Linked DNA regions of Saccharothrix espanaensis DSM 44229. The protein of the gene in region 3 interacts with the protein of the main gene of each other region in a pairwise test. Links are inferred from orthologs where the notes say so. Each region holds a gene or a part of one and is shown on either strand. Other genes may lie near its edges.

Region 1 (3,045 bases), 1.3 Mb from region 3 along the record:
TCGCGCGGGCGGGCGTGCCGGTCGCGGGCGCGGACGTGGCGCACCTGCACCCGTTGGACCACGAGGAGATCGCGGGCTACCTGCGGGCGCACGCCGACCCGGTGACCGCCGCCCGCTGGGAGCCGATCTTCCTGCACCTGCGCGACGAGCCGGACGGCCGGCTGGCGGACGCGCTGTCCACCCCGCTCGCGGTGTGGCTGGCGGGCCTGGTCTACGGCTACGGCGAGCCCAGCGAACTGCTGGACCGCACCCGGTTCCCGGACCGCCGGGCGATCGAGGACCACCTGGTGGACGAGCTGGTCGACGGCGCGTTCGGCGACCGGGGGGTGGCCAGCCAGGCGCGCGCCAGCCAGGTGTGGCCGCGTGACCGGGCCCGGCGCTGGCTGGCGTTCCTGGCGAGCGGGATGCACGCCCGGGGCATCACCGACCTGGCCTGGTGGGAGCTGCGCCGCTCGGTCGGCAGGCGCTGGCTGGCGGTGCTCGGCGCGCTCGTCCTGGGCACGATCGGCGGTCTGGGCGTGGGCTGGCTGATGGCGTACGCGAGCACGCCGAAACTGGCCCCGGCCACCGGGTTGGCCGCCGGGCTGGCCGTGGCGGTGGCCGCGCTGTTCGCCTCCCGGGACCGCGCGCCGAAGCCGAGGCTGGGCGTCTGGCGGAGCCTGGTGCTGGTCAGCGGGGTGCTCGGGATGGCGGTCGGCCTGGTGTTCGGCGCGCTCTACGGGCTGTCGGCCGGCCTGGTGGTCGGGCTCGGCCTGGCCGTGGCGGTGGCGCTGCGGTTCGCGCTGGGCAGCAGCGCCGAGCTGAGCCACCCGACCAGCCCGAAGTGGACGATGGCCCGCGACCGGATCGCAGTGTGGACCGGGTCGCTGGTGCTCGCGGTGGTGTTCGGCGCGGCGGCGGGGCTGGTGTTCGGTCCCCACCAGACCGGCATGGTCGGGCTGGGCCTGGCGTGCGGGCTGATGCTCGGGTTCACGCTGTCCGTGCTGCACCTGCGCTGGTGGTGGTTCACCGTGGCGCGGATCTGGCTGGCGGCGCGCGGCAAGCTGCCGTGGGAGCTGATGGTGTTCCTGGAGGACGCCCGCAAGCTCGGCGTGCTGCGCCTGTCGGGCGCGTCCTACCAGTTCCGGCACACCCTGGTGCAGGAGCGGCTGGCGGGCGCGCCCGTCCCGGTGCGCTCAGGCGCCTAGCTTCCGCAGCCGCACGATCGCCTCGTCCAGCACCTCGTCCTTCTTGCAGAACGCGAAGCGCACGAGGTGCTGCCACTGCTCGGGGTGGTCGGTGAACACCTGCACCGGCACGCCCGCGACGCCGATCCGCTCCGGCAGCTCGCGGCACAGCTGCGCGCCGTCGGTGAAGCCGAGCGGGCGGACGTCGGCGGTGATGAAGTAGGTGCCCTCGCTGGGCCGCACCGCGAACCCGGCGTCGGTCAGGCCCTCGGCCAGCCGCGAGCGCTTGTCCTGCAACGACGTGCGCAGCTCGGCCACCCAGTCCAGCTCGTGCCGCAGCGCGTGCGCCACGGCCGGCTGGAACGGCGCGCCGCCGACGAAGGTGAGGAACTGCTTGGCCGCGCGCACGGCGGCGACCAGCTCGGCGGGCCCGCACGCCCAGCCGATCTTCCAGCCGGTGCAGTTGAACGTCTTGCCCGCGCCGGAGATCGTCACGGTCCGCTCGGCCATGCCGGGCAGCGTGGCCAGCGGGACGTGGTCGCGGTCGTCGAACACCAGGTGCTCGTAGACCTCGTCGGTGATCGCGATCAGGTCGTGCTCGACGCACAGCCGGGCGACCTCGGTCAGCTCGGCCCGGTCGAGCACGGTCCCGGTCGGGTTGTGCGGCGAGTTCAGCAGCAGCGCCCGGGTCTTCGGCCCGATCGCGGCGCGCAGCGCGGCGACGTCCAGGCCGAGCCGCCCGGTGCCGGGTTCCTCGACCAGCCCCACGGCCTTGCGGGTCGCGCCCGCGAGCGCGACCGAGGCGGCGTACGAGTCGTAGTAGGGCTCGATCAGCACGACCTCGTCACCCGGTTCGACCAGCCCGAGCAGGCTCGCCGCGATGGCCTCGGTGGCGCCGACCGTGACCAGGATCTCGGTGTCCGGGTCGTAGTGCGTGCCGTACCGGGCGCGGTGCTCGGCGATCGCCTGCCGCAGCACCGGCATCCCGGGGCCGGGCGGGTACTGGTTGAGCCCGCCGTCGATGGACTGCTTGGCGACCGCGAGCATCCCGGCGGGCCCGTCGGTGTCCGGGAAGCCCTGCCCGAGGTTCACCGCCCCGGTGCGCGTCGCCAACGCGGTCATCTCCGCGAAGATCGTCGAGGTGAACGGCCGCATCCTGGTGACTAGCGCTGGTACCCGCACAACGCCGAATCTTCACGGACAATGGCGTCGTGGAGCAACTGACCGCCGCTGACCAGCTCAAGCGCCGAGACCTGCGCCGGATGAAGCTGGTCGCCACCGGCTTCTTCCTGGCCGCGACCGTGATCTTCCTGGTGGCGCTGCTGTTCGAGGCGGGCGGCCCCGCCTGGATCGGGTACCTGCGCGCCGCCGCCGAGGCCGGCATGGTCGGCGCGCTGGCCGACTGGTTCGCGGTGACCGCGCTGTTCCGCCGGCCGCTGGGCCTGCCGATCCCGCACACCGCGATCATCCCGACCAGGAAGAACACCTTCGGCGACGCGCTCGGCTCGTTCGTCGGGACGAACTTCCTGTCCGAGGACGTGGTGCGGGACAAGCTGCGCCGGGTCGGCGTGGCGCACCGGGTCGGCGCGTGGCTGAAGCAGCCGGACAACGCCGAACGGGTGACCGGGGAGCTGTCGAACGTCGTCAAGGGCGCGATCAGGGTGCTGCGGGACGAGGACGTGCAGGCGATCGTGGAGCAGGCCGTGGTGCGCCGGCTGACCGACCAGCCGTGGGGGCCGCCGCTGGGCAGGCTGCTGTCCCAGGTGCTCACCGACGGCGCGCACCACAAGCTGGTCGACCTGCTGTGCGACCGCGCCTACGACTGGGTGCGCGACAACTACGACAAGATCACCGGCCTGGTCACCGAGCGCTCGCCGGT
Region 2 (3,199 bases), 7.4 Mb from region 3 along the record:
GTCCAGCGCGCCGCCCAGCACGTGGTAGCGGCCCTTGAACTCGCGGGTCCGCTCGACCGCCAGCACGTCCTTCGGCTCCTCGACCACGCAGATCAGGGTCAGGTCGCGGCGCGGGTCGCGGCAGATGCGGCAGGTCGCCTCGGCCGAGACGTTGCCGCACACGTCGCAGAACACCACCCCGTCCTTGACCTTCTGCAAGGCGTCCTGGAGCCGGCCGATGTCGGCCGGGTCCGCCGCGAGCAGGTGGAAGGCGATGCGCTGGGCGCTCTTGGGACCGACGCCCGGCAGCCTGCCGAGCTCGTCGATCAAGTCCTGGACCGGCCCCTCGTACATCAGCCGAACAGCCCGCCGAGGCCGCCCATGTCGTCCAAGCCGCCCATGCCGGACGCGAGCGGGCCCATCTTCTGCGCCGCCAGCTCCTGCGCGGCCCGGTTGGCGTCCCGCACGGCCGCGACGACCAGGTCGGACAGCGTCTCGACGTCGTCCGGGTCGACCGCCTTCGGGTCGATGTCGAGGCTCTTGAGCTCGCCGTTGCCGGACACCACGGCGGTCACCAGGCCGCCGCCCGCCGTACCGGTCACCTCGGCGTCGGCCAGCTCCTGCTGGGCGACGGCGAGTTGCTGCTGCATCTTCTGCGCCTGCTGGAGGATCTGCTGCATGTTCGGCCCACCGGGTTGCACCGCGGGTTCCTCTCGCTCGTGGTCAGGCCACCAGGGTAGCCGCGTCGATCAGCTCTTCAGCGGCCGAGCACCCAGCTGCTCGGCGAGCAGCTTGAGCACCACGGCCTCGGGGTCCAGGCGCTCGCCGGTCTCCTCGTCGCCCGGCCGGGCGGCCTCGGCGAACATCTCCTCCTCGTCGACCGGTTCCGGCGTGCGCGCCGCCTGGCTGGGCCGGGTCGGCGCGGGCCGCTGCGCGCGGGCCTGCTGCGGCGGGCGGGCGGCGGCCGGTGCCGCGTCGCCGTGCACGCAGGTGACCTGCCAGGTGCCGCCGAAGATCTGGCCGAACGCCGACGCGATGGCGTCGACGTTGCGCGGCTCGGCGAGCCGGCGGGCCAGCGGGACCGACTTGTGGCTGACCGTGACCGACGTGCCGACCACGTCGCTGACCGTGGCGCTGGTGAGCAGCGCGCCGGCGCTGGGACCGGCGATCCCGCGCACGATCCCGCACAGGTCGGGCCACCGCCGCCGGATCTCCGCCGCGTCCGCGCCCGGCGCACCGCCGGTGGCGGGCTCGGCGCTCTGCTCCGGCGCGACCTCGGGCGCTGTCTGGTCCTCCGGTCCGGCCTGGTTCTGCGATCCGGCCTGGTTCTGCGAGGCGGCCGGGCTTGGTGGGGCGGCCGGGCTTGGTGGGGTCGTGTCGGGTTCGGGCTCGGCGTGCGGGGTCGCGTCGGCCGGGCTCGGCGCGGCGGCCGGCTGGGCCTGGACGGGTTCGGCCGGCGGTTGGGTCGGTGCGGCCTGGGGGGGCTGCTCGGCGGGTGCGGAAGGGCGCTGCGAGGGGCGTTGGAAGGTCCGGCTGCTCTCCGGCGCACCGCCCGCCGATCCGCCGCCCACCGAGCCGCCGCCCGTCGATCCACTGGCGACCGGAGCGGCAGGGCTCGCCGGAGCGGGGTTCGCGGGTGCGGCGACCGCGCCGGCGGGTGGGCCGTGCTTCTCCAGCTGTTCGAGCCGTTGCAGCAGCGCCGCCTCGGTGTCGCTCGCCGAGGGCAGCAGCATCCGGGCGGTGACCAGCTCCAGCAGCAGCCGGGGCGCGGTCGAGCCGCGCATCTCGGTCAGCCCCTGGTGCAGGATCTCCGCCCACCGGGTGACCGTCGCGGGCCGGGTCGCCTCGCGCTGGGCGACCATCTTGGCCAGCACGTCGTCCGGCGCGGACACCAGTCCCCGGTCGGCGGCGTCCGGCACGGCGTGCAGCAGCACCAGGTCGCGCAGCCGGTCGAGCAGGTCGGAGGCGAACCGGCGCGGGTCGTGCCCCGCGTCGACCAGCCGGTCGACCGTGCCGAACACGGCCGAGCCGTCCCGGGCGGCCAGGCCGTCCACCACGTCGTCGATCAACGCCACGTCGGTCACGCCGAGCAGCGAGATCGCCCGCTCGTACTTGACGCCGTCGGGCCCCGCACCGGACAGCAGCTGGTCCATCACCGACTGGGTGTCCCGCGCCGAGCCACCACCCGCCCGGATGACCAGCGGGAACACCGAGGGCTCCACGGCGACGCCCTCGGCCGCGCAGTTGCGCTCCAGCAGCGCGCGCATCGAGGACGGCGGGATCAGCCGGAACGGGTAGTGGTGGGTCCGCGACCGGATGGTCGGCAGCACCTTGTCCGGCTCGGTGGTGGCGAAGATGAAGATCAGGTGCTCCGGCGGCTCCTCCACGATCTTGAGCAGGGCGTTGAAGCCCTGCGTCGTGACCATGTGCGCCTCGTCGATGATGAACACCCGGTAGCGCGACTCCGCCGGCGCGTAGAACGCCTTGTCGCGCAGCTCGCGCGCGTCGTCCACACCACCGTGCGACGCGGCGTCCAGCTCCACCACGTCGACGCTGCCCACGCCGTTGGGCGCGAGGCCGATGCACGAGTTGCACTCGCCGCACGGATCGGGCGTCGGCCCGTTCACGCAGTTCAGCGAGCGGGCGAGGATCCGGGCCGAAGACGTCTTGCCACACCCGCGCGGACCCGAGAACAGGTACGCGTGGTTGACCCGCCCCGCCCCGAGCGCCGTGCGCAACGGGTCGGTGACGTGCTCCTGCCCGACCACCTCCGCGAAGGTTGCCGGCCGGTACTTGCGGTAGAGGGCGAGCGCCACGGGGCAGACCCTACCGAAGGGGTCCGACACGAAAAGGGGACCCCGTGCACCCACCAGAGCCCGCTTATCCTTGCTGCCTTCCGGCCCTGGGGAGGTTCGCGAGATGTGTGCCGCACGAGGTCCACGATGAGTGTAGCCGGTCTCCCGGAGCCGCCGGCGACAGACCCGGCACACCCACCGCCACGGCCAGCAGACCGGGCGCGGCAGCGAGTGCAGCACGGTGAACACAGGCCGCCTTGGACCAGGGTGGACCTGCGACACCCCGTCGGCGGAAGTGACCGTCGTGGGTTCGGCGCTCGGACGGGCCGGGCTGCGTCGTCAGGCGTCAGGTGCGCACGTCGGTCCACGCCTCGATCAGCTCGTCCATCGCGTTGAGGTCCAGCAGCACCGGGTCGCGCGGCTCG
Region 3 (4,318 bases):
CGGGTGACGAGCCAGACCTTGAGGCCGCGCGGCAGCAGGATCGGCCGCGCGGCGCTCTCCTCGCGCAGTTCGGCGTGGAAGGCGTGCGGATCCTGGAAGTACGCGTCGCCCAGTTCGGCGAGGGCGGTGGCGTGGTTGGCGTTCTCCCCCATGGGAACCCCTCCTGTGTTGAGTTAACCCTGTTTACTCAACGACAGGAGGAACCCTCGCGTGCCCACCCCGTCCGGATGCCACCCGATCGGACCAGTCAGCCTGTCCGAAATACACCGGACGGGTGATTTCCGGCTCAGCCGAGGCACCCCGGGCCGAGCAACGCCTTCAGGTCGCCCATCAGCGACGGGGTCGGGCTGACCCGCAGCGCGTCGTCCAGCTTCAGCAGGGTGTTCCGGCTGGCGTTGATGATCAGGTTCAGGTGCACCTCGGTGGTGCCGGGGTGTGCCTTGAGCACTTCCTTCAACGAGGTGACCAGCTTCGGGTCGCAGCGCGACGCCGACACCTTCAGCTTCAACGCCTGCGCGCCCAGTTCCGACAGGTCCGGCACCACCAGGTCGTTGGCGATCAGCGAGATCCGGTCCTCGCGCTTGGCCACCCGCGCCTTGACCAGCACGATCGCGTCCTCGGCCACCGACATGCCGTGCACCATGTAGCTCTTCGGGAAGAACAGCACCTCGATGCCGCCGGCGAGGTCTTCGAGCTGGGCGGACGCCCACGGCTCGCCGTTCTTGTTCACCCGCCGCGTCACCGACGCGAGGATGCCGCCGAGCGTGACCTGCGTGCCGTCGGGCACGTCGCCTTCCAGGATGCGCGCGATAGAGGCGTCGGAGTACGACTCCAGCACCTGCTCCACGCCGTTGAGCGGGTGCCCGGACACGTACAGGCCCAGCATCTCCCGCTCCAGCGTCAACTGGTGCTTGGGCTCCCAGTAGTCGTCCGGGATCTTCACGTCGAAGACGCTGCCGACGCCGTCGTCCCCGCCGCCGTCGCCGAACAGGTCGAACTGGCCGCGCGCCTCTTCCTTCTTGGTCAGCATGACCGCGTCGACCGCCTCGACGTGGACCATGTGCAGGCCCTTGCGCGGGTGGCCGAGCGAGTCGAACGCGCCCGCCTTGATCAGCGATTCCACGACCTTCTTGTTGCAGACCGTGGCGTCGACCTTGCGCAGGAAGTCGGAGAAGTCGACGAACTTCCCCTTCTCCTTGCGCGCCTTGATGATCCCCTCGACCACGTTCGCGCCGACGTTGCGGATCGCGCCCAGGCCGAACCGGATGTCGTCGCCGACCGCGACGAACTCGCGCTCCGACTCGTTGACGTCCGGCGGCAGCACGGTGATGCCCATCCGCCGGCACTCGGCCAGGTAGATCGCGGACTTGTCCTTGTTGTCCGAGTTCGTGGTCAGCAGCGCCGCCATGTACTCGCCCGGGTAGTTCGCCTTGAGGTACGCGGTCCAGTACGCGATCAGGCCGTACGCGGCGGAGTGCGCCTTGTTGAACGCGTAGTCGGCGAACGGGACCAGGATGTCCCACAGGGTCTTGATGGCCGCGGCCGAGTAGCCGCTGTCCAGCATGCCCTTCTCGAAGCCCTCGAACTCCTTGTCGAGGATCTCCTTCTTCTTCTTGCCCATCGCGCGGCGCAGCAGGTCGGCCTGGGCCAGCGAGTAGCCCGCGACCTTCCGCGCGATCGCCATGACCTGCTCCTGGTAGACGATCAGGCCGTAGGTCGTGTCCAGGATCTCCGCGAGCGAGTCCTTGAGCTCCTCGTGGATCGGCACGATGTCCTGCTGCTTGTTCTTGCGCAGCGCGTAGTTCGTGTGCGAGTTCGCGCCCATCGGGCCGGGCCGGTACAGCGCGATGACCGCCGAGACGTCCTCGAAGTTGTCGGGGCGCATCAGCCGCAGCAGGTCGCGCAGCGCGCCGCCGTCGAGCTGGAACACGCCCAGCGTGTCGCCGCGGCCGAGGAGCTCGTAGGTCTTCTTGTCCTCCAGCGGGACCGTCGTGATGTCGACGTCGCCCTTGCCGTTGAGGGCGATGTTCTTGAGCGCGTCGTCGATCGTGGTCAGGTTGCTCAGGCCCAGGAAGTCCATCTTGAGCAGGCCGAGCGTCTCGCAGGTCGGGTAGTCGAACTGGGTGATGATCGACCCGTCCTGGGGCCGCTTCCACACCGGGATGTGGTCCATCAGCGGTTCCGCGGACATGATCACCGCGCAGGCGTGCACGCCCGCGTTGCGGATCAGGCCCTCCAGGCCGCGGCCGGTGTCGATGATCTCCTTGACCTGCGGGTCGGTGTCGTAGAGGGCGCGCACCTCGGCGGCCTCGGAGTACCGCTTGTGCGAGGCGTCGAACACGCCGGCCAGCGGGATGTCCTTGCCCATCACGGCGGGCGGCATCGCCTTGGAGATCCGGTCGGCCACCGCGTAGCCGGGCTGGCCGTAGAGCACCCGGGCGGAGTCCTTGATCGCGGCCTTCGCCTTGATGGTGCCGAACGTGATCACCTGGGCGACCTTGTCGTAGCCCCACTTCTCGGTCACGTACCGGATCACGTCGCCGCGCCGGCGCTCGTCGAAGTCGATGTCGATGTCGGGCGGGCTGACCCGGTCCGGGTTCAGGAACCGCTCGAAGATCAGGCCGTGCGCCAGCGGGTCGAGGTCGGTGATGCCCATCGCGTAGGCGATCAGCGCGCCCGCGGCGGAGCCCCGGCCGGGACCGACCCGGATGCCGTTCTCCTTGGCCCAGTTGATGAAGTCGGCCACCACCAGGAAGTAGGACGGGAAGCCCATCTGCAGGATGACGCCGATCTCGAACTCGACCTGCTTGCGGTGGACCTCGTCCACGCCCTCGGGGAACCGGCGGCGCATGCCGGCCCACACCTCCTCGCGGAAGTAGTCGGCCTCGGTCATGCCCTCCGGGGTCGGGTAGCGCGGCATCAGGTTCTGGAACTCGAACATGCCGGTGGTGTCGACCTTCTCGGCCACCAGCAGCGTGTTGCGGCAGCCCTGCTGCCACGCCTCCGACGAGTCGATCGCGCGCATCTCGTCGGGCGACTTCAGGTAGTAGCCCGAGCCGTCGAACTTGAACCGGGACGGGTCCTGGAGCGTCTTGCCGGTCTGCACGCACAGCAGCGCGTCGTGCGCCTCGCGGTCCTCGGCGTAGGTGTAGTGCGAGTCGTTGGTCACCACGAACGGGATCGCGAGCTTCCTGCCGATCTCCAGCAGCCCGCCGCGCACCCGGCTCTCGATCTCGATGCCGTGGTCCATCAGCTCGACGAAGAAGTTGTCGGCCCCGTAGATGTCGCGCCACTTGGCGGCGGCCTCCAGGGCCTCCTTCTCGTGGCCCAGCCGCAGCCTGGTCTGCACCTCGCCGGACGGGCAGCCGGTGGTCGCCATCAGCCCCGCCGCGTGCTCGGCGACCAGCTCGGCGTCCATCCGCGCCCACTTGCCCAGCTGGCCCTCGGTGGAGGCGCGGCTGGACAGCTTCATCAGGTTGTGCAGGCCCTCGTTGGTGCGGGCCCAGATCGTCTGGTGGGTGTACGCGCCGGACGCCGAGACGTCGTCGGACTTCTGGCCGGGGTCGCCCCACAGCACGCGCTTCTTGTTGAACCGGGACTCGGGCGCCAGGTAGGCCTCGATGCCCACCACGGGCTTGATGCCGGCCGACGTCGCCTGCTGGTAGAAGTCGTAAGCGCCGTACATGTTGCCGTGGTCGGTGATCGCGGCGGCGGTCATGCCCAGCCGCTCGCACTCGGCGAACATGTCCTTCAGCTTCGCCGCGCCGTCCAGCATCGAGTACTCGGTGTGCACGTGGAGGTGCACAAACGAGTCGGACACCCTACCCCCCAGAGGTTCGAAGTGGGCCCGAGAGCGACGGGCGCGCCAGGCCAGCGAGCCTATAACTTGCCGCCCGCGCCGCCACCTCAAGGGGTGAGCCCGACACGAAGATTTCCCCCGGTCGCCCGGTGGGGCGAACGCACGAAGATCGGTTCAGGCGGGTAGCGTTCGAGGGGTGGTAGCGCCGGATCCCGTCGACGCCCGTCTCCTGGCCATGCTCGCCGAGATGGGCCGTGCCGCCGTGCACGAGCTGGCCGCGAGACTCGGCATGGACCCGCGCGAGGCCGCCACCCGGCTGATCACCCTGTCCGGCAGCGGGCTGCCGCTGCTGGTCGGCGTGGAGTGCGACCCGAACGGCATCCGCAAGGCACTGGCCAACAGCGTCGCGTGGGGCAGCTACACGGGCCCGGCCCAGGCCGGACCGGGGCAGGCCCAGGCGGGTCGGGGCACGCCGGCCGGCCCGTACCCGCCCGCCCCCGGCACCGTCCGCGGCACCCC

Evidence for each region. Proteins that work in one complex are often made in the same cells at the same time.
Region 1: the proteins of dnaE (region 3) and BN6_RS39410 interact in binary tests that used the Escherichia coli proteins (3 or more experiments, as listed by UniProt). The link is inferred for Saccharothrix espanaensis DSM 44229 from one-to-one orthologs.
Region 2: the proteins of dnaE (region 3) and BN6_RS01165 interact in binary tests that used the Escherichia coli proteins (3 or more experiments, as listed by UniProt). The link is inferred for Saccharothrix espanaensis DSM 44229 from one-to-one orthologs.

The regions. Positions count from the first base shown.
Region 1 is NC_019673.1:8,946,528-8,949,572, forward strand. The notes cover bases 263-3,037. They hold BN6_RS39410 (pyridoxal phosphate-dependent aminotransferase), read right to left. Parts: upstream 2,349-3,037; coding sequence 1,176-2,348; downstream 263-1,175. Other genes in these bases: BN6_RS39405 (NACHT domain-containing protein), read left to right, coding at 263-1,187; BN6_RS39415 (DUF445 domain-containing protein), read left to right, coding at 2,429-3,037. In the rest of the region: more of BN6_RS39405, read left to right, coding at 1-262; more of BN6_RS39415, read left to right, coding at 3,038-3,045. UniProt on the Escherichia coli protein: Shows aminotransferase activity with methionine and histidine as substrates, and to a lesser extent also with phenylalanine.
Region 2 is NC_019673.1:239,627-242,825, reverse strand. Bases 263-3,191 are described here. They hold BN6_RS01165 (DNA polymerase III subunit gamma and tau), read right to left. Parts: upstream 2,796-3,191; coding sequence 729-2,795; downstream 263-728. Other genes in these bases: BN6_RS01160 (hypothetical protein), read right to left, coding at 3,121-3,191; BN6_RS01170 (YbaB/EbfC family nucleoid-associated protein), read right to left, coding at 333-659; recR (recombination mediator RecR), read right to left, coding at 263-333. Also shown: more of recR, read right to left, coding at 1-262; more of BN6_RS01160, read right to left, coding at 3,192-3,199. UniProt on the Escherichia coli protein: Part of the beta sliding clamp loading complex, which hydrolyzes ATP to load the beta clamp onto primed DNA to form the DNA replication pre-initiation complex.
Region 3 is NC_019673.1:7,636,797-7,641,114, forward strand. What follows is about bases 87-4,134. They hold dnaE (DNA polymerase III subunit alpha), read right to left. Parts: upstream 3,821-4,134; coding sequence 287-3,820; downstream 87-286. Other genes in these bases: BN6_RS33195 (cytochrome P450 family protein), read right to left, coding at 87-152; BN6_RS33205 (AsnC family protein), read left to right, coding at 3,996-4,134. In the rest of the region: more of BN6_RS33195, read right to left, coding at 1-86; more of BN6_RS33205, read left to right, coding at 4,135-4,318. UniProt on the Escherichia coli protein: DNA polymerase III is a complex, multichain enzyme responsible for most of the replicative synthesis in bacteria. This DNA polymerase also exhibits 3' to 5' exonuclease activity. The alpha chain is the DNA polymerase catalytic subunit.